Regions from separate parts of the Streptomyces sp. SLBN-118 genome, predicted to be linked through region 2. Evidence: riboswitches for the same ligand, from Rfam matches in the RefSeq annotation. Region 2 holds a riboswitch; each other region holds the start of a gene.

Region 1 (10,035 bases), 1.7 Mb from region 2:
GCACCAGGATCAGCAGCAGCACGGTGAGCAGGACCCCGCCGAGCAGCGCCCACTGCCGCGCGCCGCGCGGCCGGTGCGCGGTCTGGGCCGGGTCGACCAGCTTCAGCGCGGTCTCCCGCCGCCGGACCGTCGAGGCGTGAACCGCCAGGATCGCGCCGACCGCGGCGAACTGGACCATGGTGAGCACGGCCGCCGTCGGCAGATCCAGCAGCTGGGCCGTCTGCCGGTAGATCTCCACCTCGAGCGTCGAGAAGGTCGGTCCGCCGAGGATCTGTACGACGCCGAACGAAGTGAAGGTGAAAAGGAAAACCATCAGGGCGGCCGCCGCGACAGATGGTCCGAGCGCGGGCAGCGTCACCCGCCGCCAGGCGGCGAACCGCCCTGCACCCAGCACCCGGGCGGCCTCCTCCTGGCGCGGGTCAAGCTGTGACCACAGGCCACCCACGGTCCGTACGACCACCGCGTAGTTGAAGAAGACATGCGCGAGCAGAATCGCCCACACGGTGGTGTCCAGCCTGACGCCCCACAGCTCGTCGAGCAGTCCGCCACGGCCGAGGAGCGCCAGGAACGCGGTCCCGACGACGACGGTCGGCAGCACGAAGGGAACGGTCACCACCGCCCGCAGCAGTTGCTTGCCCGGGAAGTCGAAGCGCGCGAAGACATACGCGCCGGGCAGCGCGATCAGCAGTGTGAGGACGGTGGAGGCGAGCGCCTGCCAGACGGTGAACCACAGCACATGCTGGATGTCGCCGCGGCTCAGCACCTCGCCGATCCGCCCGAACTGCCATACCCCGTCGACCTGGAGGCCGCGGCCGACGATCGAGACGACGGGGTAGGCGAAGAAGACCGCGAAGAACACGGCGGGCCCGGCCATCAGCCCGAGCCGCGCCGCACTGCTCCGTAGGGAACCGCGGACGGAACCCGGGACGGACTTCGTTACTTCAGTACGAGCGAGGACCATGACTGGACCCACTGCTCACGATTCTTGGCGATCTTGTCGGGAGCGACGGTCTCCGGCTTGTCGACGCTTGCGCCGAACTTGGTGAACGCCTCGGGCAGCTTCGCCCCCTTGACCACCGGGTAGACGAACATGTTGAGCGGCATGTCCTCCTGGAACTGCTTGGAGAGCAGGAAGTCCAGTAGGGCCTTGCCGCCCTCCTCGTTCTTCGCGCCACTCAGGAGTCCCGCGAACTCCGTCTGGCGGAAGCAGGTTCCGGTCGCGACGCCGGTGGGCGCCTGGGTCGGCTGCGGCTTGGCGAAGACGACTTCGGCCGGCGGGCTGGAGGCGTACGAGACGACCAGCGGGCGGTCCGCCTTGGCCTTCTTGCCACCGGCGGAACCGGAGAACTCGCTGTTGTACGCCTGCTCCCAGCCGTCGACGACCTTGACGCCGTTGCTCTTCAGCTTCTTCCAGTAGTCCTGCCAGCCGTCCTCGCCGTACTTGCCGACACTGCCGAGGAGGAAGCCGAGACCGGGCGACGAGGTCGCCGCGTTCTCCGTGACCAGCAGGTTCTTGTACTCGGGCTTGATCAGGTCGTCAAAAGACCGGGGCGGGGCCAGCTTCTTGTCGGCGAAGTACTTCTTGTCGTAGTTCACGCAGATGTCGCCGGTGTCGACAGGCGTGACGCGGTGCTTGTCCTTGTCCAGCTGCACCTCGTCGGGCACCTGGTCCAGGCCCTTGGCCTCGTACGGCGTGAACAGGTCGTTGTCCAGAGCACGCGAGAGGAGGGTGTTGTCGACGCCGAAGAACACATCGCCCTGCGGGGAGCCCTTGGTGAGGATCTCCTTGTTGAGGGCGGCGCCCGCGTCGCCGCTCTGGAGCAGCTTGACCGTGTAGCCGGTCTCCTTGGTGAACTGCTTCAGTACGGCGGGCGAGGCGACAAACGAGTCATGGGCGACGAGTGTCACGGTCTTGGACGTCGGACCGCTGTTCTTGGCGGAGTCCTTGGACTCCCCGCACGCAGCCAGCGTCGAGACGCCGAGCGCGACGGCGACGGCGGAAACCGCCACCTTCTTGGTGGTGCTCACTGAATTCCTCCTGGAGTGACCAGGAAGAGACGCGGCCCCGCTCACATGGAGTGAGCAGGGCGCAACAGCTTGAGTGATGACCGAACTTCCTACCCAGAATGACCTGGGCAAGGTTCAGAGGGTCTGCGACCAGATGCCTGTTTCCACGCATGTGCCGCACTCTCAGCGCTGTGGCGCTCCCCTGTCGGAATATGCAAGTGTTCGAGCCCAGACTACCGCTCGGTCGCCGCCAGCTGTCCGCACGCTCCGTCGATCTCCTGGCCACGGGTGTCCCGTACGGTCACAGGCACACCGTGGGCCGCGATCGCATCCACGAAGGCCTTCTCGTCCTCGGGCCGCGATGCGGTCCACTTCGAGCCCGGCGTCGGGTTGAGCGGGATCAGATTCACGTGAACCCGCTTGCCCTTGAGCATGCGGCCCAGCAGATCGCCCCGCCACGCCTGGTCATTGATGTCCCTGATCAGCGCGTACTCGATGGAGATACGGCGGCCGGACTTCTCCGCGTACTCCCATGCGGCATCCAGGACCTCGCGGACCTTCCAGCGGGTGTTGACCGGGACCAGGGTGTCGCGCAGCTCGTCGTCCGGCGCGTGGAGCGAGACGGCGAGACGGCACTTGAAGCCCTCGTCGGCGAAGCGCAGCATCGCCGGCACCAGACCGACGGTGGACACGGTGATCCCGCGCTGCGAGAGACCGAGACCGTCCGGCTCGGGGTCGGTGAGACGGCGGATGGAGCCGACGACCCGCTTGTAGTTGGCCAGTGGCTCGCCCATGCCCATGAAGACGATGTTGGACAGCCGCGCCGGGCCTCCGGGCACCTCGCCGTCGCGCAGGGCGCGCATGCCGTCGACGATCTGGTGCACGATCTCGGCGGTCGACAGATTGCGGTCGAGTCCCGCCTGACCGGTGGCGCAGAAGGGGCAGTTCATCCCGCAGCCGGCCTGCGAGGAGATGCACATCGTCACCCGGTCCGGGTAGCGCATGAGCACGGACTCGACGAGCGTGCCGTCGTGAAGCCGCCACAGGGTCTTGCGGGTGGTGTCGTCGTCGCACGAGATGTGCCGTACGACCGACATCAGATCCGGCAGCAGCTCGGCTGCGAGCTTCTCGCGCGCGGACGCGGGGATGTCGGTCCACTGGGCGGGATCGTGGGCATAGCGCGCGAAGTAGTGCTGCGAGAGCTGCTTGGCACGAAACGGCTTCTCGCCGATGGCGGCGACGGCGTCCTTGCGCTCGGCGGGCGTGAGGTCGGCGAGGTGCCGCGGGGGCTTGTTGGCTCCGCGGGGCGCGACGAAAGTGAGTTCTCCGGGCTTGGGCATGGTGCTACCAGTGTCGCAGAGATACGAAGAGGGGTTCGCCGTCCCTCGGACACCGAACCCCTCAGCCGAACGCGCAGGTCAGCAGGGTCAGCAGGTCAACCGGACCCTACGAAGATCACCATCAGCAGCCACACCACCGGAGCCGTCGGCAGCAGCGAATCGAGCCGGTCCATGATGCCGCCGTGTCCCGGCAGCAGCGTGCCCATGTCCTTGATCCCGAGGTCCCGCTTGATCATCGACTCGCCCAGGTCACCGAGCGTCGCGCTGGCCGCGACCGCGAAGCCGAGCAGCAGACCCTGCCACCAGGTGCCGTCGTCGATCACGAACTCCATGAGCAGCGCGCCCGCAGCCATCGCGAACGTCACCGCGCCCACCAGGCCCTCGCGGGTCTTCCCGGGGCTGATGCGCGGCGCGAGCTTGTGGGTGCCGAAGCGCCAGCCCACCGCGTACGCACCCGTGTCGCTGACCACGGTCAGTACCAGGAAGGTGAGCACCCGCTGCGGCCCGTCGTCGGCGGTGAGCATCATCGCGACGAACGTCGCCAGGAACGGCACATAGAACGCGGCGAAGACACCCGCCGTGACGTCCTTCAGGTAACCCTCGGGCGGCTCCGTCATCCGCCAGACCAGGACCGCGAGCGCCGTCAGCGCCATCGCGACCCAGGCGCCCTCCGCACCGCGGACATAACCGGCCACGACCATTGCCGCGCCGCCCACCGCGAGCGGTACCAGCGGCGCCTTGATCTGCTTGCGCTCCTCGAGACGCGAGGTGAGCTCCCACAGCCCGACGACGACGGCGACCGCTATCACGCCGACGAACACGGCCTTGACGACGAAGAGCGATGCCACGATCACGGCGCCGAGCCCGACACCGACCGCTATGGCCGCACGCAGATCACGACCCGCCCGCTTCTTCTGAGGCGGCTGGGCCGCCGGCGGCGGGGTGGGCATGGGCTCCTGCGGAATCTCGTCCCGGAACAGCGGGCCGCTCAGCCGAGCGGCCCCCCGGTCGCGGTCGTCGTTCAGGTCGCGGTCGTTACGGTCTTCGGCGTCTCTACCTGCGTCGGGAAAGTCCGGCACGATGGGCATGGGCCGAGTCTGCTGTGCGTCATGCTCATCGTATGCGGGACCCGCCGGGGCAGGCCCCTGGTCGGGCGGTCCCCAGAAACCGGCACTCGGCGGGGCCCCCCAGGAAGAGTCGTTCATCAGACCTCGAGCAGCTCGGCTTCCTTGTGCTTGAGCAGCTCGTCGACCTGCGCTACGTACTTCGCGGTGGTGTCGTCGAGCTCCTTCTCCGCACGGCGGCCCTCGTCCTCGCCGACCTCGCCGTCCTTGATGAACTTGTCGATCGTCTCCTTGGCCTTGCGGCGCACGGAACGGATCGAGATCTTGGAGTCCTCGGCCTTGGTCTTGGCGACCTTGATGTACTCCTTGCGGCGGTCCTGCGTCAGCTCCGGGAACACCACCCGGATGATGTTGCCGTCGTTGCTCGGGTTGACGCCGAGGTCGGAGTCGCGGATGGCCTGCTCGATATTGCGCAGCGCGCTCTTGTCGAACGGTGTCACCACGGCCATCCGCGCCTCGGGAACCGAGAACGAGGCCAGCTGGTTGATCGGGGTCAGCGCACCGTAGTAGTCCGCCACGATCTTGTTGAACATCGCCGGGTGCGCACGTCCGGTGCGGATCGCGGCGAAGTCATCCTTGGCGACCAGGACGGCCTTCTCCATCTTCTCCTCGGCCTCGAGGAGGGTCTCTTCGATCACCACTTGCTCCTGCGTGTCTTGAGTAGGCCCGGCGTTCGACTGGGCCGGCGGAACCTGCGTCGCGTCTGTTCCCTGCACGGTGTCCGACCGGCAGGACTTTGTCCATCCCTCGAGGGAAGTCCCCCGGGTCAGGCCCTGGTGCCCTGGTCGCTCACGAGCGTGCCGATCTTCTCACCCTTGACGGCCCGAGCGATATTGCCTTCGGCGAGCAGCTCGAAGACGAGGATCGGAAGAGCGTTGTCGCGGCAGAGAGTGATGGCCGTGGCGTCGGCGACCTTGAGGTTGCGGGTGAGTACCTCGCCGTACTCCAGCGCGTCGAACTTCACCGCGTCGGGGTTGGTCTGGGGGTCGGAGTCGTAGACCCCGTCGACGCCGTTCTTGCCCATCAGCAGGGCTTCGGCGTCGATCTCCAGGGCGCGCTGCGCGGCGGTGGTGTCGGTGGAGAAGTACGGCATACCCATACCGGCGCCGAAGATGACGACGCGCCCCTTCTCCAGGTGGCGTACGGCGCGCAGCGGGATGTACGGCTCCGCGACCTGCCCCATGGTGATGGCGGTCTGGACACGGGAGGCGATGCCCTCCTTCTCCAGGAAGTCCTGGAGGGCGAGGCAGTTCATCACCGTGCCGAGCATGCCCATGTAGTCGGAGCGAGCCCGGTCCATGCCGCGCTGCTGCAACTCGGCCCCGCGGAAGAAGTTGCCGCCGCCGATGACGACCGCGATCTGCGCACCGTCGCGGACGACCGCGGCGATCTCGCGCGCGATGGCGTGTACGACGTCGGGGTCGACGCCGAGTCCGCCGCCGCCGGCGAAGGCCTCACCGGACAGCTTCAGCATGAAGCGCCCGGCCTGCTTGACGTCGTGGTCGCTCTTGTCGTCGGCTGCCTGGTTGGCGTCCGCGCCCTTGTTCATGGAGATCTCCTCGTGCACATACGAAGAAGGCCATTGCCTTGGGGTGCTGGTGTCCCTGTCGGCAATGGCCTCCTCGTCAGATCTGCGGTCGTCCGGCGCGAGCGCGACCGGCGACTGCGTAAGAAACCCTAGCGGGCTCCCGTGTCGATCGCTCAACGGGTCAGATGCCGACCTTGATGCGCGAGAAGCGCTTCAGCGTGACACCGGCCTCGTCCAGAACCTTCTGGACGGACTTCTTGTTGTCGAGCGCGTAGGGCTGGCCAAGGAGAGTGGCCTCCTTGAAGAAGCCGTTGACGCGTCCCTCGACGATCTTCGGGAGGGCAGCCTCGGGCTTGCCCTCGGCGCGGGTGGTCTCCTCGGCGACGCGGCGCTCGGACTCGACGACCTCCGCCGGGACGTCCTCGCGGGAGAGGTACTTCGGCGCGAAGGCGGCGATGTGCTGCGCGACGCCCTTGGCGACCTCGGCGTTCTCCTTGTCGAGTTCGACGAGGACACCGATCTGCGGCGGGAGGTCAGGCATGGTGCGGTGCATGTACGCCGTGACGTAGGCACCGGAGAACTGCGCGAAGCGGTCGAGGACGATCTTCTCGCCGAGGTTGGCGTTGGCCTCGTCGACGAACGCCTGGACGGTCTTGCCGGCCTCGATCTCGGAGGCGAGCAGCGCGTCGAGGTCGGCCGGAGAGCTCGCGGCGACGTGGGTGGCCAGAGCGTTGGCGACGGCCTGGAACTTCTCACCCTTGGCGACGAAGTCCGTCTCGCACTTCAGCTCGACGATGACACCGGAGGTGTTGTCGTCGGCGATCAGGGAGACGACGGCGCCGTTCTCGGCGGAGCGGCCCTCGCGCTTGGCGACGCCCTTCTGGCCCTTGATGCGCAGTGCCTCGACGGCCTTGTCGACGTTGCCCTCGGCCTCGTCCAGGGCCTTCTTGCAGTCCATCATGCCGGCGCCGGTGAGCTCGCGGAGCTTCTTGACGTCAGCGGCGGTGTAATTCGCCATGTCCTTGAATCTCTCTCGAAAGTCGAAGATCTACGGGTGAGCGGCGGGGGCCGGCGCTTGTGGCACCGTCCCCCGCCGTCAACTACCGAACCTGTGCGGTCAGGCCTGCTCGGCGTCCGCGGCCGGCTTCTCAGCCTCGGCCGCCGGGGCAGCCTCGGCGGCCGGGGCGGCCTCGGCGGCCGGAGCCTCAGCAGCGGCCTCGGCCGGCTTCTCGGCCTCGGCGTCGTCAGCCTTCTTCTCGCCCTCGAGGAGGTCGCGCTCCCACTCGGCCAGCGGCTCGCCGGCGGCCTTCTCGCCCGGCTTGGAGTCGCCGGTGGCGACACCGGAACGGGCGATGAGGCCCTCGGCGACGGCGTCGGCGATCACGCGGGTGAGCAGGGTGACGGAGCGGATGGCGTCGTCGTTGCCGGGGATCTTGTAGTCGACCTCGTCCGGGTCGCAGTTGGTGTCCAGGATCGCGACGACCGGGATGTGGAGCTTGCGCGCCTCACCGACGGCGATGTGCTCCTTCTTGGTGTCGACGATCCAGACGGCGCTGGGCACCTTCTGCATCTCGCGAATACCACCAAGGGTCTTCTCCAGCTTGGCCTTCTCGCGGGAGAGGACCAGGAGCTCCTTCTTGGTGAGGCCGGACGCGGCCACATCCTCGAAGTCGATCTGCTCAAGCTCCTTCAGACGCTGAAGGCGCTTGTAGACGGTGGAGAAGTTGGTGAGCATGCCGCCCAGCCAACGCTGGTTGACGTACGGCATGCCAACGCGCGTCGCCTGCTCGGCGATGGCCTCCTGGGCCTGCTTCTTGGTACCGACGAACATGATGGAGCCGCCGTGGGCGACGGTCTCCTTGACGAACTCGTAGGCGCGGTCGATGTACGACAGCGACTGGAGCAGGTCGATGATGTAGATGCCGTTGCGCTCCGTGAAGATGAATCGCTTCATCTTCGGGTTCCAACGACGGGTCTGGTGACCGAAGTGGACGCCGCTTTCCAGCAGCTCCCGCATCGTGACGACGGCCATGGCCGTATCTCCTTGGATTCTCGGTTTTGTCCTGACGCCCCGACGCGCCGTGCCACAAGGGACCGAGGAGCGCGGCCACCGACCTGAAGAGGGTGTGGTGGCGGGGCGTGCGAAGTCGACCCGGTGACCCGGATCGCCAGAAGAAGTGTACGGGACCCGCGCGGTGCCGGGTGACGGCGCTGTCCACAACCGGTCGGTACTCCACAGATTCGGACCATGATCCACTGGCCTGCGAAATTCGCGGGACGGTCTGTGCCATGTACCGCGCCACGTTTCGCAGACTTCTCCTCCTGCTCGTTCTGATGTTTTGGGCGGCCTGGGCGGGCACCGGCCCGGCCGCGGCCGACGATTCCCGCGACCGGAGCTGGCCCCTGGGGCCGCCACGTCCTTTCGTCGTGCGCGGGTGGGAGCCGCCGGCCTCGGCATACGGGGCGGGCCACCGCGGGGTGGACCTGGCCGCGCCGCCCGGCACAGCGGTACTGGCGGCCGCGCGCGGCCGGGTCTCGTTCGCGGGCCGGGTCGCGGGCCGAGGCGTACTCTCCGTGACCCTCACCGGTACGGGTGACCCGCCACTGCGCACGACCTATGAGCCGGTGCGCCCGCTGCTGCCCGAGGGCACGGAGGTGAGCGCGGGGCAGGTGGTCGCGACCGTGGAAGCGGGGCCGTCGCACTGCACTCAGGGGTGCCTGCATTGGGGACTGCTGCGCGGGAAGGAGTATCTGGATCCGTTGTCCCTGCTGCCGCCCTGGCTGCTGCGCCGTCCCCCGTCACGGCTGCTGCCGGTGTTCGGCGTCCCGGCTCTGGGGTCGACCGCTGCTGCGGCCGCCCCCGCGATGCGCGAGCCGGTTCTGGCCGGGGCAGGCGGGGCGCTGCACGCGGTGATCCTCGTGGTCGCGGCCGCCGTGTCGAGGTGGGGTCTGCGGCGCGGCCCGCGCGGGCCGGGTAGGCGAGGCCTGTGGCGGGCGAGCGGTCCGGGTGGGCGGGGCGAGCGGTCCGGGTGGGCGGGGCCTGTGGCGGGCGAGCGGTCCGGGTGGGCGGGGCCTGTGGCGGGCGAGCGGTGCGCGCCCGCGCCGGCTCAGCCACGTACGCCTCGAAGTGCCATCGCCACGGCCGCGTCGGCGATCGCCTCCGGGTCCTCCCCCGCGCCGATCTCGATGCGGCGCACCGCCGCGTCCACGACACCCTGCAGCAGCATCGCCGCCAGCCGGGGCTGCTCCTGGCCCAGCTCGCCCAGCGCCTCGACGATCATCGCGATCAGCCCGCCGTGGGCGGCGCGGATCTTCTCCCGTGCCCCCGCGTCCAGTTCGCTCGCGGAGATCGCGACAACCGCCCGGTGACGCCGGTCGCCCACGAGGTCCAGCTGCCTGCGCACATACGCCTCGACCTTGCCCTCGGCCGAGTCCGCCTGCTGCATCGCGGTCTCGACCTCCGCCGCCCAGACGGGGAAGTCGACCGCGCACAGCTCTTCGACGACCGCGGCCCGGGAGCGGAAGTACTCATAGACGGAGGACCTGGCCAGGCCGGTGCGCTCGGCGAGGGCGGGGAAGGTCAGCGCCTCCGTGCCGCCCTCGGACAGCAAGGAGCGCGCGGCGTCCAGCAGGGCGCCGCGCTGCATGGTCCGGTGCTCGGCCACAGAGGCCGCTCGAATCCTGGGCACGCCTCCACTGTACGGATGCCGGTGGACGAGGCAGGGACGATTCGGCGTCAGCGCCCGACGTCGGCCAGCTTCGCGCGCAGTTGCAGAACCGACTTCGTGTGGATCTGGCTGACCCGGCTCTCGGTGACCCCGAGGACATTGCCGATCTCGGCGAGGGTGAGGCCCTCGTAGTAGTAGAGGGTGACGACGGTCTTCTCGCGCTCGGGGAGGGTATTGATGGCACGGGCGAGCAGCCGGCGCAACTCCCTGTCCTCGGCGACCTCGACCGGATTGTCGGCAGCCGTGTCCTCAAGGGTGTCCATCAGACTGAGCCGGTCGCCGCCCTCGCCGCCGACATGCAGCAGCTC
Region 2 (10,035 bases):
GCCAGGACGAGGTCTACTTCGTCGTCAGCGGCCGCGCCTCCATCACGGTCGGGACGGAAACGACCCAGGTCGGACGGGGCAGTGTGGTCTATGTCCCGGCCGGAGTGGCCCATAAATTCCACCACATCACCGAGGACCTGCGGGTCATGGTGGTCTTCTCTCCACCTGAGAGCTGACCGGGACCCTGCCTTGTCCCTAGGGGTTCGATCAGGGGAGATCAAGGGCTCTCGGGCCCCCGGACACCATCCCCTCCCGCCTAGCATCGAAGCCAGGAACCCAGAGAAACGAGGTAAGAACGATGGCTGTGCGGGAGATATTCGCGGGGATGCCGTGGTGGGTGAAGTGGGTCGCCGTGCCCGTCATCGCCCTGGTGCTGTTCGGCGGCCTGATCGCGAGCGTGATCGGTTTTGTGATCGGACTGCTCTTCAAGGTCCTGCTGTTCGTCGCACTGGTCGGCGGACTCGTCTTTGTCGTACGGAAGTTCATGTCGTCCTCCAGCTCGGGCAGCGACTGGTAGTCACCAAGAGGACATATCCGGACGGGCGTTAGCCCGGCCGGGGGAACAGCCCGATAAAGCCTCAGTCCCGTACAGGGGCGGCCATTACAGTGACAATCCGCTGCCGCCCCTCGGGAAATCCGCCCCTTGGGAAGTCCGTGCAGCGGCCGGGCAATCTGCCCGTCACCATGCCTGGGGGTGACCTTTGGCCACGGCTACCCAAGCCGCTGTCCCTACCCTGATCGGTTCGGTGCAGCGGGCACTGCGGCTTCTGGAGGCTGTGGCTCCCATCGGAACGGAGCCCGGGCGAAACAGCTCGCGCGCGAGGCCGGCCTTCCGCTTCCCACCGCGTACCACCTGCTCAGGACACTGACGCATGAGGACTATCTGCGCCGCGAGAACGGCGTGTTCGTCCTCGGTGACGCGGTCCGCCGGCTGGCTCTCGGCGGAGCTCTGCAGAATCGTCGCAGCAGGCCCGAGGCCTCGCGCGACCGCCGGCCGGACGCCATCGGCGGCCCGGTCTGCTTCGCGGTCTACCGCGATGGTGAGATCGGCATCGTCGCCTTCGCCGACACCTCCTGTGTCCCCGCGGTCGACGAGTGGGCCGGCCCTCCCCTTAACCGCGAAGTGCGGTTGCTGCCTGCGGTCGAACAACTACCCTGTGGGACAACGGGGCTTCGCGGCTCCCTCATGTTCTCTATCGGTATCTGAAAACTCACTCCTTGTGATCTTCGCGCCCGTACTGGACGATTACGTCCACAGGGCCATGGGGATCTTTCCTGGCCCCCTGCTGCCGAACCTTCCGTTCACTGCTTCATCCACTGCGGGGTACATGATGCGCGAGTCGGTCCAGGCCGAGGTCCGGATGAGTTTCCTTGTCTCCGAGGAGCTCTCGTTCCGGATCCCGGTGGAGCTCCGGTACGAGACGAAGGATCCGTTCGCCGTGCGGATGACCTTTCACCTGCCCGGAGATGCGCCTGTGACCTGGACTTTCGGCCGGGAGTTGCTGGTGGACGGCATCAACGGCCCGAGCGGGGACGGCGATGTGCACATTGCGCCGACGCGCCCCGGGAGGCTGTCCGATGTGACCGTCCGGCTCCAGGTCGGCTGTGAGCGGGCGCTGTTCCGGGTGAGTGCGGCGCCGCTCGTGGCCTTTCTCGACCGTACGGACAAACTGGTGCCGCTGGGGCAGGAGCGTACGGTCGGTGACTTCGAGGGCAATCTCGAAGAGGCCCTCGGGCGCATTCTCGCGGAGGAAAACGCAGGCTGAGCTGCCGCTCCTTCACACGGCGCCTACTTCTGGGCGCGCTGCCTCTCTGCTCACCACCTCGCGCTGCTACCTCTTGCGTCGGCGGCCACCGCCGCCTCGTACGGCCGCCCTGCCCGTCGCCGCCGGAGGACCCGGCCGGTCCGCGGATACCACCAGCGCCGCCAGCGCGGTGGTCACCGGCACCGAGGCGACCAGGCCGATCGACCCGATGAGGGTCCGCACGATCTCCTCCGCCACCAACTCGCTGGTGGCCACCGTTCCGACACTGCTCTGGGCGATCGAGAAGAGCAGCAGCAGCGGCAACGCGGCGCCCGCGTAAGCCAGTACGAGCGTGTTGACGACTGAGGCGATGTGGTCCCTGCCGATGCGGATACCGGCCCGGTAGAGCGCCCGTCGGCCCATCAGCGGGTCCGCCTGGCGCAGTTCCCACACCGCCGAGGTCTGGGTCACCGTCACATCGTCGAGCACACCGAGCGAGCCGATGATGACACCCGCCAGCAGCAGACCGCTGAGGTCGATGTTCGGAAACAGGCCGTGGATCAGGCCGGTGCTGTCGTCGGTGTTGCCGGACAGACTCGCCCAGCCGATGAACAGCGAGCCGAGCAGCCCGATCAGCAGCAGCGAGATCAGAGTGCCGATCACCGCGACCGAGGTGCGCGCGGTCAGCCCGTGGCACAGATAGAGCGCGATCAGCATGATCGCGCTCGCTCCGACCACCGCGACGATCAGCGGATTGGAGCCCTGCAGGATCGCGGGCAGGATGAACAGGGTCAGTACGGCGAAGGAGGCGGCGAGCGCGATCAGTGCCATCAGGCCACGCATGCGCCCCACCAGCACCACAGCGAGCGCGAAGATCCCGGCCAGCAGCGCCATCGGGAACTCGCGGTCCACATCGGTAACGGAGTACTGAAGTTCCCGGGGTGCGTCGGGTGCGTACGCCACCACCACACCCTGGCCCTCGCTCAACTGACGGGGCGCGTCCGGCTGGACGATCTCGACGAAGGTGCGGCCCTTGTCCTTGCCGGTGGTGACCTTGACCGTCGCCTTCGCGCACCTGCCCTGCCGGGCATCGGCCGCCTCGCCCCCCTCCGGTGTGGAGGTGTCGCCGGTCGGCGAAACCTGCGCGGCGTTCACGTCTTTGCAGTTGACCTTCTCGACCCGCACCACCTTGCCCTGCTCGGTCTGTCGGTCGAAGCCGACACCGGTGCGCTCATGGCCCGGAGCGCCGCCCGGCCAGAGCACGACGAGGCCGACGACCACGGCCGCGGCGAAAGGAATCAGCACTGCGGCGATGACCTTGCGGAGGTGCTGTGACACAGGTACGGCGGGCCCATGGCTGTGGGAATGGCCATGGGGCTCGGGCGTCTGCGGCGCGGGTGTCGGCGATGAGGTCACCGGCAGATCATCGCAAGAACGAGGGGGGCCTCTGTTCAGCACGCTCGAAATGACGCTAGCGTGGTGACACCTTTGCACACGCGGGAGCTCGGAGCACCGGGCTGAGAGGGCGCTGAAATCCGTACGAACCGTACGGAAGCGGCTGCGCCGACCGCCGAACCTGTTACCGGGTAATGCCGGCGTAGGGAGTAGGTCACGATGACCGTTCAGGACGCACGCACGCCTGCCTCGAATCAGCCAGAGGCCGGGAAGTCCATCGGCTGGCACAAGGGATACGTCGAGGGCTCGCGTCCCGACCTCCAGGTGCCCGTCCGCCAGGTGCACCTCACCAACGGCAAAGACGTGACGCTGTACGACACGTCCGGCCCGTACACCGATCCGAACGTCGAGACCGACGTCCGCCGCGGGCTTGCGCCACTGCGGGAGAACTGGATCATCGGCCGCGGCGACACCGAGGAGTACGCGGGCCGCCCGGTCCGCCCCGAGGACGACGGGATCAAGCACACCTCGCCGAGGGGCGGTCTGCGCAACCTCGACGCGGTCTTCCCCGGCCGCCCCCGCCAGCCCCGGCGGGGACGCGAGGGGCAGGCGGTGACGCAGCTCGCGTACGCCCGCCGTGGCGAGATCACGCCGGAGATGGAGTATGTCGCGATCCGCGAGAACGTCTCCCCCGAGGTCGTACGCGAGGAGATCGCCGCAGGCCGCGCGGTCCTTCCCGCCAACGTCAACCACCCGGAGATCGAGCCGATGATCATCGGCAAGCGGTTCCTGGTGAAGGTCAACGCCAACATCGGCAACTCCGCGGTCACTTCCTCCATCGAGGAGGAGGTTGAGAAGATGACCTGGGCGACGCGCTGGGGCGCGGACACGGTCATGGATCTCTCCACCGGCCGCAACATCCACACCACCCGTGAGTGGGTGCTTCGCAATTCTCCCGTGCCGATCGGCACCGTGCCGCTCTACCAGGCGCTCGAAAAGGTCGACGGCAAGGCAGAGGAACTGACCTGGGAGATCTACAAGGACACGGTCATCGAGCAGGCCGAGCAGGGCGTCGACTACATGACGGTCCACGCGGGTGTGCGCCTGCCGTACGTCCCCCTGACCGCCAACCGCAAGACCGGCATCGTCTCGCGCGGCGGCTCGATCATGGCGGCCTGGTGTCTCGCGCACCACAAGGAGTCGTTCCTGTACGAGAACTTCGAGGAACTCTGCGAGATCCTCGCCGCGTACGACGTGACCTACTCCCTCGGCGACGGTCTGCGGCCCGGCTCGATCGCGGACGCCAACGACGAGGCGCAGTTCGCGGAGTTGCGCACGCTCGGGGAACTCAACTCGATCGCCAAGCGTTTCAACGTCCAGACGATGATCGAAGGACCCGGTCACGTCCCGATGCACAAGATCAAGGAGAACATCGACCTCCAGCAGGAGATCTGCGAGGAGGCCCCCTTCTATACGCTCGGCCCGCTCACCACGGACGTGGCCCCCGCGTATGACCACATCACCTCCGGCATCGGGGCGGCGATGATCGCCTGGTGGGGCACTGCGATGCTCTGCTACGTCACGCCCAAGGAGCACCTGGGCCTGCCCAACCGTGACGACGTCAAGACGGGCGTCATCACCTACAAGATCGCTGCTCATGCCGCCGACCTCGCCAAGGGGCACCCGGGCGCGCAGGAGTGGGACGACGCGCTGTCCGACGCCCGGTTCGAGTTCCGGTGGGAGGACCAGTTCAATCTGGCCCTCGACCCGGACACGGCACGGGAGTTCCACGACGAGACGCTCCCGGCCGAGCCGGCGAAGACCGCGCACTTCTGCTCGATGTGCGGTCCGAAGTTCTGCAGCATGAAGATCAGCCAGAGCATCAACGAGCAGTTCGGCGGCACTGCGGCGGCGGGGGCGACGGCTGAGGAAGTCGCTGAGGGGATGCTCCGGAAGTCGAAGGAGTTCGCCGAAGCGGGAAACCGGGTCTATCTGCCGCTGGCTGACTGAGGCGCACGCGTAGACGGTCCGTGCCTCCGGGGCCCCAGCCCTGTCGCAGGCGCGGGCCGTGCTCGTACCGCCGGCCGGACCGGGACCTGGTGGGCGGAACACGGCGTCAGGGGGATCCAAGAACCGGGGATCACTCGGGCTGGTGCTCGGGGCCGCCGAAGTCCGGGCTCGTGAAGTCCGGGCTGGTGAAAGTGGGCCGCTGGCCCGTCGTCGAGCCCTCGCTCGGGCTGGAGTAGTCCGGACCGCTGTAGCCGACCTTCGGGATGCGGCTGACATGGCGTGGCGGGGTCGCGGAGGTCGGGTCTGCGCTGGGGTCGTCGAGCGCCGCTCTGAGGAAGGGCAGGAGACCGCGCTCCAGCAGGGCGTGCCGCCAGGCCTCTTTGGCCCGGGACACCTCGTCGGGTAGTTCGCCCGTCGATTCCTCGGCCTGGACCTGGGTCGCGCCGTTGCGCAGCGCGGTCAGCAGCAGCCCTATCGCGGCGGCCAGAATGGCGGCCGCTGTGAGGGCCGCGAAGAACCAGCCCGCCGAGACCAGGGTCTGTGCGAAGGAGGGTGCGGGGCTGAGCATCTTCAGGATGTAGCCGACCAGCAGAAAGATCAGTGCGGCTGTCCCCGCGAGTACCGGTGCGAGCACGGCTATGACGGCGCCGAACCCGGCACCGCTCTGGGACACCCCGACCTCGGGGGAGGCCGGCACGGATTGCCGCAAGGAAGCTGCGGCCGCGGGGGAACGCATCTCCTCGCGGATCTTTGTGTAGTGCTCGTACTCGGCGGCCGCCGCCGTGGTGATCAGCGCCGTCGCGTTCAGAGCCATCGTGCGCAGCTGTTCGGCGTTCAGGCGCTGCCCCACGGCGGCGAGATCCGGGCGGTCATGGGCGTTGCGCAGTGCGTCGTCGAGGATGCGCTCGTACTCGGCGCGGTCCTCGGTCAGCAGGTGCGGAGCGCTGTTCATGTGCATCCCCCGATGCTCCGTAGGGCCGGGTTGCCCGAGTCGATCGGGCGGTCGGGCAGAAACGGAGGAGAGCCTGCTACGGATAAGGCGATGGTAGAGCCGTTACGGCACGGCGTGACAGGGGGTTTCGGTAAATCGCCTGTCGGGCTCGGCTCAGTTGGACAGCGGGAGTTGAACGACAAGCAGCTTTCCGGCCATCGTCACGCCCCCGTCCATCGCGATCGCGAGCCCGTCCGCGTACACATGCGGGCCTTCGACAACCGGACGCGCCCCGTCCTCGCCGTCCTCGGTGCCCACCTCGCCGAGCAGATACGGAATGGGGCTGTGGCCGTGCACGACGCGCTTGCCGCCGTAGGCCGAGAGCAGTTCGCGTACGGCCTGCGGTCCCGCGTCGTCGCGGAAGGCGAAGCGCTTGGTGAATTTGCGGAACAGGTCCCAGCACTCGTCGGCGTCATTGCGGGTGAGGATCGCGTGCACCGTGTCGTTGACGTCCTCGATGCTGGAGCCGTAGTCCAGATACGCGGTGGTGTCGGAGTGCATCAGCAGATGCTCGTCCTCCTCGATCACCGCGTCCAGGCGGGCCATCCACTGCAGATGGACCTCCTGGAGCCGGTCCATGTCCGACTTCTGACCGCCGTTGAGCAGCCAGGCGGCCTGGAAGGTGGCGGTGCCGGCGCCGGAATTGACCGGTGTGTCACCGAACCGTTTGGCGCCGAGGAGCAGCAGTTCGTGATTGCCCATCAGGGCCTTGCAGTAGCCGCCGGCGGCCGCCGCCTCGGCGGAGAGCCGCATGACGAGGTCGATGACGCCGATGCCGTCGGGACCGCGGTCGGTGAAGTCGCCGAGGAACCAGAGGCGGGCATGGCCCGCGGCCCAGTGGCCCTCGGCGTCGATGAGGCCCTGTCCGGTGAGGGCGGCCACGAGTTCGTCGAGATAGCCGTGGACATCGCCGACGACATAGAGCGGGCCGAGGCCGTCGGGCGCTGGCGCCTCGTCGGGTGTGATCTCCACCTGGACGGTGTCGCCGGGACCGCCGGAGCTGATCACCGGTAGGTCGCGCTCGGTGGGGGTGTAGCCGTCAGGGGTTTCGCCCTCGGGGACCGCGTTGCCGGGATGGGAGGAAGGTGTGGGCTGTTGTGACTGCACGGGCACCTGCGCATAGGGCGGCACGCGGAAATCGCGCAATGTCGCCGTCCGCACCACGGGTCCTTGACCGGCCCCCTGAGTCATCGACCCCTCCACCACCGTCGCGCCGCCGTTCACCTCTCGGCCCAGCCTGGTCGGGGTGGTCCGCGGTGTCGTGCGCCCATCATAGGAATGAGGTCGGCGCTCTGTGACGCACCAGGGGTGGTGAATCCATCAGCACCCCTGGTTCGCCGGTTGTTTCATCCCGATTCGTAAGGTCTAGTCCGGTGAAGGTGATCGCGGGGCGCTCACGGTCGTTCGCGGAGGGCGGCGCTGCGAGGACGTCCGCACGATCAATTCAGTGGGTATCACCTGTTCCACCGGCCGGTCCTCGTCGACGCCTTCGATGGCGTCGATGAGGAGCTGGACGACCGCCGTGCCGATCCTGCGCGGTTTGAGCGAGAGCGTGGTGATGGGCGGTTCGGTGGTGGCATACACGGTCGATTCGCTGCAGCAGACGAGCAGCAGATCCTCGGGGACGCGCAGGCCGTACCGCCGGGCGGCGGCCAGCAGATCGGTGCCGTTGGGGTCGAAGAGCCCGTAGACCGCGTCGGGTCTGTCCGGGCGGGCGAGCAGCCGGTCGGCGGCGACTGCGCCGGCGCACGGGTCGTGGGCGGGGTAGGACTCGTAGACCGGATCCTGGCCCACGCGCTCGCACCAGTTCAGATACGCGGTGGTGGACAGGCGGGTGTAGGTGTCGGTGGTGGTGCCGGTGAGCAGGCCGATCCGGCGGGCTCCTGCGTCGGCGAGGTGGTCGAGCAAGTCGAGTACGGCGGCTTCGTGGTCGTTGTCGACCCAGGCGGTGACCGGAAGCGTGCCGCCCGGCCGTCCGTCGGAGACTACGGGCAGGCCTTGGCGGACGAGTTCGGTAACCACAGGATCATGGTCGGAGGGGTCGATGACGACGGTGCCGTCGAGGGCGACGTTCGACCAGACGTCGTGGCGTGAGGTGGCGGGCAGGATGACGAGCGCGTAGCCGCGGGCGAGCGCGGCCGAGGTCGCGGCTCTCGCCATTTCGGCGAAGTACGCGAATTCGGTGAAGGTGAAAGGTTCATCCCCGTACGTCGTCACCGTCAGGCCGATGAGGCCCGATTTTCCGGTACGGAGGGTTCGGGCCGCTGCGGAAGGGCGGTAGCCCAGCCGGTCGGCGACTTCGCGGACATGTTGGCGGGTGGCGTCCGGGAGCCGGCCCTTGCCGTTGAGCGCGTCTGAGACAGTCGTGATCGAGACACCGGCTGCGGCGGCCACGTCTCGGATGCCCGCCCGACTCTGCCGGCTGCTCCGGCGGGATGTCTCCGTCCGGCTCACCTGGTGCTTCCCTGCTGCTGTCATGGCGAGCCGATAGTAGGGCTCGTGTGGGCGGTTGAGCCGGTCGCATATTCACCCATCGACAGGCACGTTTCTGCATGATCATTCACGCTTAACTGCCTTGGAAATCAAGGGAGTTGGGTGCTGCACTCGCACCGTCCCGGGTACCGGGCCACACAGGCCTGTCGAATGGTCGATGTTTCGAAGAGGTCTCAACTCACCACTACGGGTGATGCGCGCCACGGCGTGAGCTACCGGCGCGCGCCACGGAGACGAGCGCTCCCCCCTTTCCTGGCCACCGCCATTCGCAGTGGCCGGGAATCCTCATAAGGTGAGCAGTAATCGAACCTGCCCACGGTGCGAGAAGCTACGAGAAGCACGAGGAGGACCTGCGGTGAGCGAGACGAGCCCCAAGCTGCGCGCTGAGCTGGACGGCATCCCCACCTATAAGCCGGGCAAGCCCGCGGCTGCCGGCGGCCCGGTCGCGTACAAGCTGTCGTCCAACGAGAACCCCTATCCGCCGTTGCCCGGTGTGATCGAGAGCGCGATCGCCGCGGCGCACGGGTTCAACCGCTACCCGGACATGGCCTGCACCGGCCTGATGAATGAGCTGGCAGACCGCTTCGGTGTGCCGGTGACGCATCTGGCCACGGGCACCGGCTCGGTCGGCGTCGCGCAGTCCTTGCTACAGGCCACCTCGGGTCCGGGGGACGAGGTCATCTATGCCTGGCGGTCCTTCGAGGCGTACCCGATCATCACCCAGATCAGCGGAGCGAAGTCGGTGCAGGTGCCGCTGACCGCCGGTGATGTGCACGATCTGGACGCGATGGCCGATGCGATCACCGACAGGACCCGGCTGATCTTCGTCTGCAACCCCAACAACCCGACCGGCACCGTGGTGCGCAGGGCCGAGCTGGAGCGGTTCCTCGACCGTGTGCCGTCGGACGTTCTGGTGGTGCTGGACGAGGCGTACCGCGAGTTCATCCGCGATGCCGACGTTCCGGACGGTATCGAGATCTACCGCAACCGGCCCAATGTGGCGGTGCTGCGCACCTTCTCCAAGGCGTACGGCCTGGCGGGACTGCGGGTCGGCTTCGCGATCGCGCATGAGCCGGTGGCCGCGGCATTGCGCAAGACCGCGGTGCCCTTCGGTGTCTCGCAGCTCGCGCAGGACGCGGCGGTCGCCTCGCTGCGTGCCGAGGATGAACTGCTCGGCCGGGTCGGCTCGCTCGTGTGCGAGCGCGCGCGGGTCTACGACGGCCTGGTCCGGCAGGGCTGGACGGTGCCCGAGACCCAGGCGAACTTCGTCTGGCTGCGGCTCGGCGACCGCACACTCGACTTCGCGGCAGTGTGCGAGAAGGCCGGTGTAGTGGTCCGGCCCTTCGCCGGTGAGGGCGTGCGGGTCACGATCGGGGAGACCGAGGCCAACGACCTCTTCCT
Region 3 (10,035 bases), on a different contig from region 2:
CGCCATCAGCACCGGCTCCTGCGCCCGCGTGACCGCCGATGCCAGCATCACGGCCGCGCAGCCGAGCTCCATCGCGAGCGCGGCATCGGACGCCGTACCGGCCCCGGCGTCCAGAATCACCGGCACGCGCGCGTGCTCGACGATCAACTGGAAGTTGTGCGGGTTGCGGATGCCCAGACCGGAGCCGATCGGCGAGCCCAGCGGCATGATCGCCGCGCAGCCCACGTCCTGAAGCTTCCGCGCCAGCACCGGGTCGTCGTTGGTGTACGGCAGCACCGTGAAGCCGTCGTCGACCAGGATCTCGGCGGCCTCCAGCAGCTCGATCGGATCCGGCAGCAGCGTGCGCTCGTCCGCGACGACCTCCAGCTTGATCCAGTCCGTGCTCAGCGCCTCTCGCGCGAGACGCGCGGTGAGGACGGCCTCGCCCGCGGTGAAGCAGCCCGCTGTATTGGGCAGGACGCGGATGTTCAGCCTCTCCAGGACGGACAGGACGGAGCCCTTGACGGCCGGGTCGAGGCGGCGCATCGCGACAGTGGTGAGTTCGGTGCCGCTCGCGGCGAGGGAGCGTTCGAGTGTGTCGAGGCTGGGCGCTCCGCCCGTACCCATGATCAGCCGGGAGTTGAACGTGGTGTCGCCGATGGTGAGACGGTCGTCGGCCATGGCTGATCAGCCCCCCTGCACGGCGGTGAGAACCTCGACGCGATCACCGTCGCCGAGCAGCGTGCCCGGCCACTGGCTGCGTGGGACGACCGCCTCGTTGACGGCTGCGGCGACCCCGGACGGCGCGGACGTGAGCGCCCTGATCAGGGTGTCCAGCGTGGTTCCGGCGGCGAGTTCACGCGCCTCGCCGTTGACGGAGACGTTCATGCGGGCTGCTCCAGACGTACGGGAGAGAAGCGCAGCGGCGTGAAGGGGCGGACCTGATCCGGCAGCGCGCCGGTGACCAGCAGCTCGGCCAGCACATCGCCGGTGACCGGGGTCAGAAGCACCCCGTTGCGGTAGTGGCCGGTGGCCAGATGGAGACCGGGCAGGGCGCTGGGGCCGAGCAGCGGGGCATTGTCGGGGGAGCCCGGCCGCAGCCCCGCACGGGTCTCTGTGAGCGGCAGCTCGGTGATGCCCGGCACCAGTTCGTGCGCGTCGCGCAGCAACTCGTAGACACCGCCCGCGGTGACCGTCCGGTCCCAGCCGAGCTCCTCGCTCGTCGCCCCGATCACCAGCTCGCCGTTCTCGCGCGGGACCAGATAGACATCGCTGCCGCGCACGACGGCCCGCACGGTCCGGGACAGGAAGGGGGCGTACGCGGTCGGCACGGTCAGCCGCAGGACCTGGCCCTTCACAGGCCGTACAGGAGGCAGCACCTCCGCCGGTACGCCGCCGAGCCTGCCGCTGTGGCTGCCGCCCGCCAGGACGACCTGGTCCGCCGAGAGCTCCTCGCCGTCCGTCAGCACGGCTCCGGCCGCCCGGTCGCGTACGACCGAAAGCCGTTCCGCCCAGCCACGGTGGAAGATCACCCCGGCGCGCTCGCAGGCCGTCACGAGCGCCCCGGCCAGGCGTCGCGGATCGACCTGATGGTCGCCGTCCACCCGCAGGCCCCCGCGTACACCGGGCGCAAGCATCGGTTCGAGGCGACGGCATTCGCGGCCGCTCAGCCATTCCGACTCCAGGCCGGACCGGAGCTGCAGGGCATGCAGTTCCCGCAGGTGCGCCCGGTCGTCGGCGTCGAGTGCGACGGCGAGCGTGCCGCATGCGCGGTAGCCGACCGACTGCCCGCTCGCCTCCTCCAGCTCGGCGACGAAGGCCGGATAGCGCCGTGCGGATTCGAGATTGAGGCCGAGCAGTGTCTGCTCGCCGTAGTGGAGCTCGGTGACGGCGGCGAGCATGCCCGCGGCGACCTGCGCGGCCCCGCCGCCAGGCTCCGGATCGGCGAGCGCGACCCGCAGTCCGCGCTGAGCGGCTCGCCAGGCCGTGACCAGGCCGATGATTCCGCCCCCGATGACAAGAACGTCTGAACTGCGCGTTTCGGAAATACGCGACATGGGCGTCCAGCCCCTCCCTTCGCCGGCATGACCCGGATCAGGTTCGTACGGTCGGAGGCCGCCCAGCCTCCCTCTCAGCCCGGTGCGTCCGGGCTCCCGCGAGTGCCTTACGGTGGCCACCCTAACCCCCGCCCTCAACCGGCAGTAAGGGAGCAGGCGCTGCGGCAGTCGTCGCACGCGGGCGGCGCGAGCATCGCCGAACACGCTTACTGACGGACCGTCAGATGCGTAAGGTTGCAGGGTGAGCGAGCAGCAGAAGACAGCACAGACAGACCGGCGCGTGGTCGTCGTCGGCGCGGGAATGGCCGGAGTCCAGACCGCCGTGGCCCTGCGCGAGCAGGGCTTCACGGGATCCGTGACGCTGATCGGCGCCGAGCCCCACCAGCCGTACGACAGACCGCCCCTCTCGAAGGCGATCCTGCTCGGCAAGGCCGAGGGTTCGGCCTTCGAGGTCGACTTCGAGGCACTCGGCATCGAGCTGCGGCTGGGCTGCGAGGTGCAGGGCGTACGCCCGCTGGAGCACGAGCTCGACACCGAGGCGGGAGCCGTCCCGTACGACGTCCTGGTCATCGCCAGCGGCGCCGAGCCGATCACGCTGCCGGGTGCGGAGGGCGTTGCCGGGGTCCATCTGCTGCGCACCCTCGACGATGCCGCACGGCTGCGCCCCGTCCTGGCCGAACAGGACGACATAGTGGTCGTCGGCGCGGGCTGGATCGGAGCGGAATTCGCCACGGCCGCCCGCGAGGCCGACTGCACGGTCACCGTCGTCGAGGCGGCCGACCGGCCCCTCGCCGGCGCCCTGCCCGCCGAGGTCGCGGCCCCGATGACCCACTGGTACGCGGAGTACGGCGTCGAACTGCTCACCCACGCGCGCGTGGCCCGCATCGAGCCCGGAACGGTGATCCTCGCGGACGGCCGTGAGCTCCCGGCGGGAGCCGTGGTCGTCGGCATCGGCGCCCGCCCCGCCACCGGCTGGCTCGCGGGCTCCGGCATCGCGATCGGCCCGGACGGCGCAATCACCGCGGACCAGTATCTGCGCACCTCCCTGCCCGATGTGTACGCGGTCGGCGACTGCGCCTCCTTCCCGTCACGCCGCTACGGCGAACGCCTGCTCGTGCACCACTGGGACAACGCCCTGCAAGGGCCGCGCACGGTGGCCGCCAACGTCATCGCCGGCGATCTGCGGGAGCCGGTGGAGATCTACGATCCTGTGCCGTACTTCTGGTCCGAGCAGTTCGGCCGTTTCGTGCAGTACGCGGGCCACCACGCCACCGCCGACACGATGGTCCGGCGCGGCGATCCGGCGGGCCCCACCTGGACGGTGCTCTGGCTGCGCGAGGGCGCCCTGGTCGCCCTCCTGGCCGTCGGCAGGGCCCGCGATCTGGCGCAGGGACGCAAGCTGATCCTTTCCGGCGCACGGCTCGATCCGGACCTCGCGATCGACCCGTCCGTGCCTCTGAAGACGGCGGCACGGGCAGAGTGAAGACGGCGGCGCGGAGGTTGTCCGGGCAGGGTCCGGCTACCGACTGTCAGTCCGGGATGGCACGCTTGTCGTGTGACCGAGATTGACGCAAAGATCGATGCTCTCGTCCCCGCCTGGCTCCACCTTCCCGACATCGCGGAAATGCTCGATGTCGAGGTGACACGCGTACGGCAGCTGGTCAAGGAAGGCCAGCTGATCGCCGTGCGCCGTGGTGAGAACCGGGCGCTTCAGGTGCCGGCCGCCTTCATCGACGGCACCAAGGTGGTCAAGGGTCTCGCCGGGACCCTGACCCTCCTGAGGGACGACGGCTTCACCGACGAAGAGATGCTGGAGTGGCTCTTCACCCCCGACCCGAGCCTGCCGGGCACGCCCGCGCAGGCGCTCAGCGAGAATCGCGGCACGGAGGTGAAGCGCCGGGCCCAGGCGCTCGCCGTCTGACCCGCCTTCCGGCGTCCTGAGCGTCCGATTCGGGCTGCCCCGGACCGCCGGAAAGGACCAACTCCACGCGGTGTGCCGGCGTGGGCCCCTGGTGGCCCGCGCCCGCACACCGCCGACCCAACGGGGGAAACACCCATGTCCACGGCTCGTGAGCTGCTGTCCGACGCCCGGCTCTATCTGTGCACGGACGCCCGGAAGAAGCAGGGCGACCTCGCCGCCTTCCTCGATGCCGTGCTGTCCTCGGGTGTCGACATTGTGCAGCTGCGCGACAAGGGCATGGAGGCGGCCGAGGAGCTCGACCACCTCCAGGTCTTCGCCGACGCCTGCCGCAGGCACGGCAAGCTGCTCGCCGTGAACGACCGCGCCGACGTCGCCCACGCCATCGGATCCGACGTGCTGCATCTCGGACAGGGCGACATCCCGGTCCCGGCCGCCCGCGCGATCCTCGGCGAGGACGTCCTGATGGGCCGATCCACCCATGCCGAGTCCGAGGTGGACGCCGCCGCCGTCGAGCAGGGCGTGGACTACTTCTGCACCGGACCCTGCTGGCCCACCCCCACCAAGCCCGGGCGGTACGCCCCCGGACTCGGCCTCGTGCGCTACGCGGCGGGGCTGGGTACCGATCGGCCCTGGTTCGCGATCGGCGGCATCGATGCGGGCAATCTGGACGAGGTGCTGGAGGCGGGCGCCCGCAGGATCGTCGTCGTACGCGCGATCACCGAGGCCGACGACCCGGCAGCGGCCGCGGCGGATCTCACCAAGCGGATACGCACCTACGGACAGTAGGCCGAATCATGAGGTTTGGGTGTCCGGTTGGTGGACTCGGGTTGGGCGACCCGGAAGCCCTGGATAACCTGCGAGTATGGCCCTTGGTACAGCTTCGACCAGGACGGATCGCGCACGGACCGTGCGTGACCTGCTCGCGACCGGTAAAACGTCCTACTCTTTCGAGTTCTGGGCACCCAAGACCGAGAAGGGCGAGCGGAACCTCTGGAACGCGCTGCGCAGGGTCGAGGCAGTCGCCCCGAACTTCGTCTCCGTGACCTACGGCGCCGGCGGATCCACGCGCGCGGGCACCGTCAAGGCCACCGAGCAGATCGCCGCCGACACCACACTGACCCCGGTCGCGCACCTCACCGCGGTCAACCACTCCGTCGCCGAGCTGCGCAACATGATCGGCCAGTACGCCGACGCGGGGATCCGCAACATCCTCGCAGTCCGGGGCGACCCGCCCGGCGACCCCATGGGCGAGTGGGTCAAGCACCCCAAGGGCGTCCGGTACGCCGCCGAGCTCGTCCAGCTGATCAAGGAGTCCGGTGACTTCTGTGTCGGCGTAGCGGCCTTCCCCGAGATGCATCCGCGTTCGGAGGACTGGGACACCGACATCCGCCACTTCGTCGACAAGTGCCGCGCCGGGGCCGACTACGCGATCACACAGATGTTCTTCCAGCCCGAGGACTATCTGCGGCTGCGTGACCGGGTCGCGGCCGCGGACTGCCGGACGCCGATCATTCCGGAGATCATGCCGGTCACCAGCGTCAGGCAGCTGGAAAGGTTTGCGCAGCTCAGCAACGCGACGTTCCCGGCGGACCTGAAAGAGAGGATCCTCACCGTCAAGGACGACCCGGCCGCTGTACGCTCCATTGGAATCGAGTACGCGACGGAGTTCTGTGCACGGCTGCTCTCCGAGGGAGTCCCCGGACTGCACTTCATTACGCTCAACAACTCCACGGCGACGCTCGAAATCTACGAGAATCTCGGACTGCACGAGCAGTCGTGATCGGCCGTACCCGACCCGACCCGGGGCGGCGGCCGGAGGAGAGGGGCGGGCATGGGCTGGACGGTCCTCTATATCGCGTTCGGCGTCGTCGCGCTGTGGCTGCTCGGTGAGGTGCTGCTGCAGTACAAGGCGCGGCTGCGCTGGCGGCTTCTCGCCTTTGCCGGATTCCTCGCTGTCGTCTTCGGCGTACTGCTGCCCTCGGTCTTGGTGATCGCGCTGGGCGCCGTCGCCTTCGCGGTCGGCCAGACGTATGTCACCCTGTCCTTCCGCCGCGGCTTCTCCACCGGCTGGGCGCTCGGCGGCAGTCCGGGCGAGAGCCCCCGCCGCAGGTCCGGCTCCAGGCCGGACGCGGCATTGCGCGAGCCCACGCTGGAGGTCTCCGACCTCGCGTACGAGGACGCGGACGCTGAGCCGGAGCCGGTCTACGAGCCCCAGCCGCTCCCGGAGGACACCGGGCAGTACGGCGTGTACAGCGAAGCGGCCTACGCGGCGGAGCAGCCACGGCAGGAGCAGCAGAGCCCGAGCTACGCCCAGTACGGCGGCACGTACGACAGCTACTACTCGGACTACGGCCAGCAGCAGCCGACGGGCCAGGAGGCCTACGCCGGGCAGTACGACTACGGGGCCGGGCAGCAGCAGTACGCCGCGTACTCGGACCCGTATGTCGGCGGCCAGCAGTACAACGCGTACGACAGCTATGACAGCTACGGCAGCCAGCAGCAGTACGCCGATCCGTACGCACAGCCTCAGTACAGCGAGACCCCGGCCGGTGGGGTGTGGGTCCCGCAGCAGCGCGAAGGCGACCAGGTGCCGCCGATGCCGCAGGAACAGCCCTCGCCGTACGGCTACGACACCGGGACCGGGTACAACGAGCAGCAGTACCGCTACTGACGCTGCGTCAGTCGCAGCACGTCGTCACTGAACCCGGTCGTCACCGAACACCGGTCGTCACTGAGAGCCACGGAAGCCGGCGCCCTCCACGATCAGACCGGCGACCAGCGCCCCCGACATCCCGGCGTGCGCGAGTCCGCCGCCCGGGTGCGCGTGGCCGCCCACCAGATACAGGCCGGGAAGCCGGGTGCAGTTCGCCGGGTGCAGATACCGTCCCCCGGCGCCCGCCAGCGCGGGCGCGGGCAGCGCTCCCGACTCGGCGGGCGTGAGGATTTCGTGCCACAGCACGCGGTCCCGTATCTCCGGAACGACCGCGCCGGCGGCCTCGATCAGCGCGTCGGCGTACCGCTCGCGCAGCGCCGGGTCCGTCCAGTCGACCGGGCCCCCGGGTCCGGCGACCGTGGCTGTGAGGGTGACTGCCTCGTGCTCGCCGTCCGGAGCGGTCCGTGGATCGCCGGGCCGCAGCACGGTCACCGTGGGCCGCTCCCCGGTCCGCCCGCCGAAGACCGCCGCCGCTTGCTCACCCGTGTCGGGGGAGTGCACCACCGTTCGGTGGACAGCGGATGCGGGGCGCGCCCCGCGCAGGGCCAGCAGCACCGTGAACCGGCCCGGCAGCGGACCGTCGCCCGTGCCCTTCGAGGGTCTTACGTCACCCTCCCGCCACAGCTCAGGACCGACCAGCCCCGCCGTCCCGGCGCCGGCCACCACATGATCCGCCTCGGCGACCGCGCCCCCGGCCAGCTCGACGCCGGCCGCCCGGCCCCCCTTCTCCAGGACTCGCGTCACCTCGGACCTGAAGGCGAACTCCACCTTCCGGGCCGTGCACCGCTCGTACACGGCCCGGGCCAGCTCACGCATCCCGCCCTCGATGTACCAGCTGCCGAAGGTCTGTTCCATGTACGGCAGCAGGGCTGCGCTCGCCGGAGCGTGGCGTGGATCCAGGCCGTACGCGAGCGCGCAGGCGTCGAGCAGGGCCGCCAGTCTCGGGTCGGCCAGCTCCCAGGCGCCGATCTCCGCGAGCGTGGAAGCCTGCCGGGCCCGCAGCAGCTTGCGGTGCCGCAGCGCCGGATAGGGGTCGCGTCCCAGCACCTGCCAGTCCGCCCGCAAAGGCTCCTCGAGGAGCGGCCGCCTCGTGCGCTCCCAGGCGTCCCGCGCTCTCCCCAGGAACTCGCCCCACCGTTCGCCCGCGCCCGACCCCAGCGCCTCATTCAGCGCGGAGACGACTCCGGCCCGTGAGGCGTTCGGCAGGGACACCGCCGTGCCGTCCGCGAAGAGGTGGCGGCTCGACGGGTCCACCTGGACCAGCCCTACGCACTGCTCCAGGGGCTCCTTGCCGGTCTTGACGAACAAGTCCCGCCAGACGGCGGGCAGATGGAGCAGACCCGGACCGGTGTCGAAGACGAAGCCTTCGCGCTCGTACCGGCCCACTGCGCCGCCGTACGTCTCCGAGCGCTCGTACACCGTCACCCGGTGGCCTGCCACAGCCAGCCGGGCGGCAGCCGCCATGGCGCCCATCCCGGCGCCGATCACCGCAATCCGTCCCATGTCGGCGACCCTATCGGCCGCCACTGACAGCCGGTCCGGGTGGCCCGGTCACCAGGGTGATCTGCCGACCCCCGCTGCGGCCGGCCGTTTCCCCTCGCGCCGCTGTGCGCGGCGCCGCCAGAACCGGCGGATCCGCGAGGCCAGGAAGACCACCGTCACCAAGCCGAGCGCGAGCAGGGTCCCGGCGACGAGCGCTGCCGCAACCGGATGGAACAGCGCAAAGATGATGATCCCGGCGACGCCCAGATCCTCCGCCGTGCTCACCGCGATATTGCTGAACGGCTCGGGTGAGGTGTTGATCGCCATCCGGGTGCCGGCCTTGACCAGATGGCTCATCAGCGCGGACGAGCCGCCGACCGCGGCCGCCGCGAGCTCCGGCAGCGAGCCGCTGTCCCCGGCCAGCAGCGCGGCCACGACCGCTCCCGCGACCGGCCGGAGCACGGTGTGCACGGAGTCCCATATCGAGTCGACGTACGGGATCTTGTCCGCCACCGCCTCGCAGACGAAGAGCACCCCGGCGACGATCAGGACATCGGTGCGCTGAAGCGATGCGGGCACTTCGTCGGTGAGCCCGGTCGCGCCGAAGACGCCCAACAGCAGGACCACCGCATAGGCGTTGATCCCGCTGGCCCAGCCGCTGGTGAACACAAGAGGGAGTACGGACACGGACGCGATCGTAACCAGTCGCCGGGCTGCGCGGGTGGGGATGAGCACGCAGGGCTGAGTATCCGTACCTAGTGGGCGAGATGAGTACGCGCGCGGATGGGTCTCACCTGCCCAGACGGAAGAGTGGGGACCACGGAAGGGGCGCGGCGCCGGCACCGCCGACACGGGGCGGCGGAACGGTGCGGCTCCCCTGACGGATCGGGGGAGTACGGGGACGTTGGGGGGACACCGCCGGTCCGGCGGGGCTCGGGGGGATCGAGCCTCGCCGAACCGGCACTTCTGCTTTTCCTCGCTGTTCCCGGCGCCGGGCTTCAGCGACCGCTGACGCGGCCGTGCAGCAGCCGCGACAGGGCGGAGTGCACGTCGTCCATCGACCGTTCGGGCTGGAACGCCTGCCAGTCGAGGGCGGCCACCAGGACCATCCCGACCAGCGCGGACGCCGTCAGCGGAATGTCGATCTCCTCGCTCAACTCGCCGTTGTCGACAGCCTCCCGCAGCACCGTCTCGACGACGGCGACCGCATGCTGGCGCACGACGAGAAGCGTCGACTGCCAGGCCCGGTTGGTGCGCCACAGTTCGGCCACGTACAGCTGGGTGAAGGCCGGATAGCGGTCGATGAAGCCCAGACCGGCCCTGATCATCGCGTCCAGCGCCTCGACCTTGGTGCCGCCGCGTTCCGCTGTCTCGTCGGCGGCGGACTGGAGCGAGGCGGTGAGCAGGCCGACGCCGTACCGCAACAGCTCCTCGAAGAGCTCGGTCTTGCTTTTGAAGTTGTAGTAGACCGTGCCCTTGGCGACCCCGGCGCGTTCCGCGATCTCGTCCACCGTGGTGGCGGAGAAGCCCTGCTCGGCGATGAGCGTCACCGCGGCCTCGTAGAGTTTTGCCCGGGTCGCCCGGCGTCTTGTGCTGGTGCTGTCCTTGGCGTCCATGGCGTCGTCCATGGAGTCGATTCTCACAGGTCCGGCCGTTCTCACAGGCTCAGCTCCGGGTGGAGCCGGTCGAGAGTCCACACCTGCTTGCGCCGGGCCGACACGGCGGTCAGCGCGAGCGCGCCCGCCGTGAAGGCGATCAGCACCGCGCAGGCCTGCCAGACCGGGCCGAGACCACCGCCGGTGATGAGCCTGCGCAGCGCATCGACGACATAACTCATCGGGAGGAAGGGGTGGATGGCATTGAAGAACCCCGGGCTGGTCTGG

What was found. A riboswitch is a leader RNA that binds a small molecule or an ion and turns the genes downstream of it on or off. The one in region 2 is predicted to bind thiamine pyrophosphate.
Region 1: it holds a riboswitch for thiamine pyrophosphate, as region 2 does, so the genes downstream of both, FBY35_RS09680 (thiamine ABC transporter substrate binding subunit) here and thiC (phosphomethylpyrimidine synthase ThiC) in region 2, are expected to answer to the same signal.
Region 3: it holds a riboswitch for thiamine pyrophosphate, as region 2 does, so the genes downstream of both, thiO (glycine oxidase ThiO) here and thiC (phosphomethylpyrimidine synthase ThiC) in region 2, are expected to answer to the same signal.

The regions. Positions count from the first base shown of each region.
Region 1 is NZ_VFNP01000001.1:2,170,671-2,180,705, forward strand. Features, by position in the region: gene FBY35_RS09675 (iron ABC transporter permease) at 1-874, opposite strand, end outside; gene FBY35_RS09680 (thiamine ABC transporter substrate binding subunit) at 937-2,028, opposite strand; TPP riboswitch at 2,097-2,221, opposite strand; gene rlmN (23S rRNA (adenine(2503)-C(2))-methyltransferase RlmN) at 2,241-3,347, opposite strand; gene FBY35_RS09690 (phosphatidate cytidylyltransferase) at 3,443-4,552, opposite strand; gene frr (ribosome recycling factor) at 4,552-5,109, opposite strand; gene pyrH (UMP kinase) at 5,238-6,020, opposite strand; gene tsf (translation elongation factor Ts) at 6,181-7,017, opposite strand; gene rpsB (30S ribosomal protein S2) at 7,117-8,031, opposite strand; partial or broken gene FBY35_RS09715 (M23 family metallopeptidase) at 8,379-8,828, shown strand; gene FBY35_RS09720 (TetR/AcrR family transcriptional regulator) at 9,107-9,664, opposite strand; gene whiG (RNA polymerase sigma factor WhiG) at 9,736-10,035, opposite strand, start outside.
Region 2 is NZ_VFNP01000001.1:3,908,778-3,918,812, forward strand. Features, by position in the region: gene FBY35_RS17910 (cupin domain-containing protein) at 1-176, shown strand, start outside; gene FBY35_RS17915 (DUF5326 family protein) at 305-517, shown strand; partial or broken gene FBY35_RS17920 (helix-turn-helix domain-containing protein) at 702-1,102, shown strand; gene FBY35_RS17925 (SsgA family sporulation/cell division regulator) at 1,332-1,766, shown strand; gene FBY35_RS17930 (YibE/F family protein) at 1,833-3,161, opposite strand; TPP riboswitch at 3,232-3,366, shown strand; gene thiC (phosphomethylpyrimidine synthase ThiC) at 3,360-5,150, shown strand; gene FBY35_RS17940 (hypothetical protein) at 5,281-6,108, opposite strand; gene FBY35_RS17945 (metallophosphoesterase) at 6,256-7,332, opposite strand; gene FBY35_RS17950 (LacI family DNA-binding transcriptional regulator) at 7,507-8,619, opposite strand; gene hisC (histidinol-phosphate transaminase) at 8,990-10,035, shown strand, end outside.
Region 3 is NZ_VFNP01000002.1:1,845,145-1,855,179, reverse strand. Features, by position in the region: gene FBY35_RS27110 (thiazole synthase) at 1-660, opposite strand, end outside; gene thiS (sulfur carrier protein ThiS) at 667-867, opposite strand; gene thiO (glycine oxidase ThiO) at 864-2,036, opposite strand; TPP riboswitch at 2,034-2,146, opposite strand; gene FBY35_RS27095 (NAD(P)/FAD-dependent oxidoreductase) at 2,278-3,519, shown strand; gene FBY35_RS27090 (Rv2175c family DNA-binding protein) at 3,592-3,957, shown strand; gene thiE (thiamine phosphate synthase) at 4,093-4,743, shown strand; gene metF (methylenetetrahydrofolate reductase [NAD(P)H]) at 4,820-5,737, shown strand; gene FBY35_RS27075 (hypothetical protein) at 5,789-6,628, shown strand; gene FBY35_RS27070 (NAD(P)/FAD-dependent oxidoreductase) at 6,686-8,173, opposite strand; gene FBY35_RS27065 (DUF4126 domain-containing protein) at 8,222-8,839, opposite strand; gene FBY35_RS27060 (TetR/AcrR family transcriptional regulator) at 9,151-9,780, opposite strand; gene FBY35_RS27055 (YhgE/Pip domain-containing protein) at 9,810-10,035, opposite strand, start outside.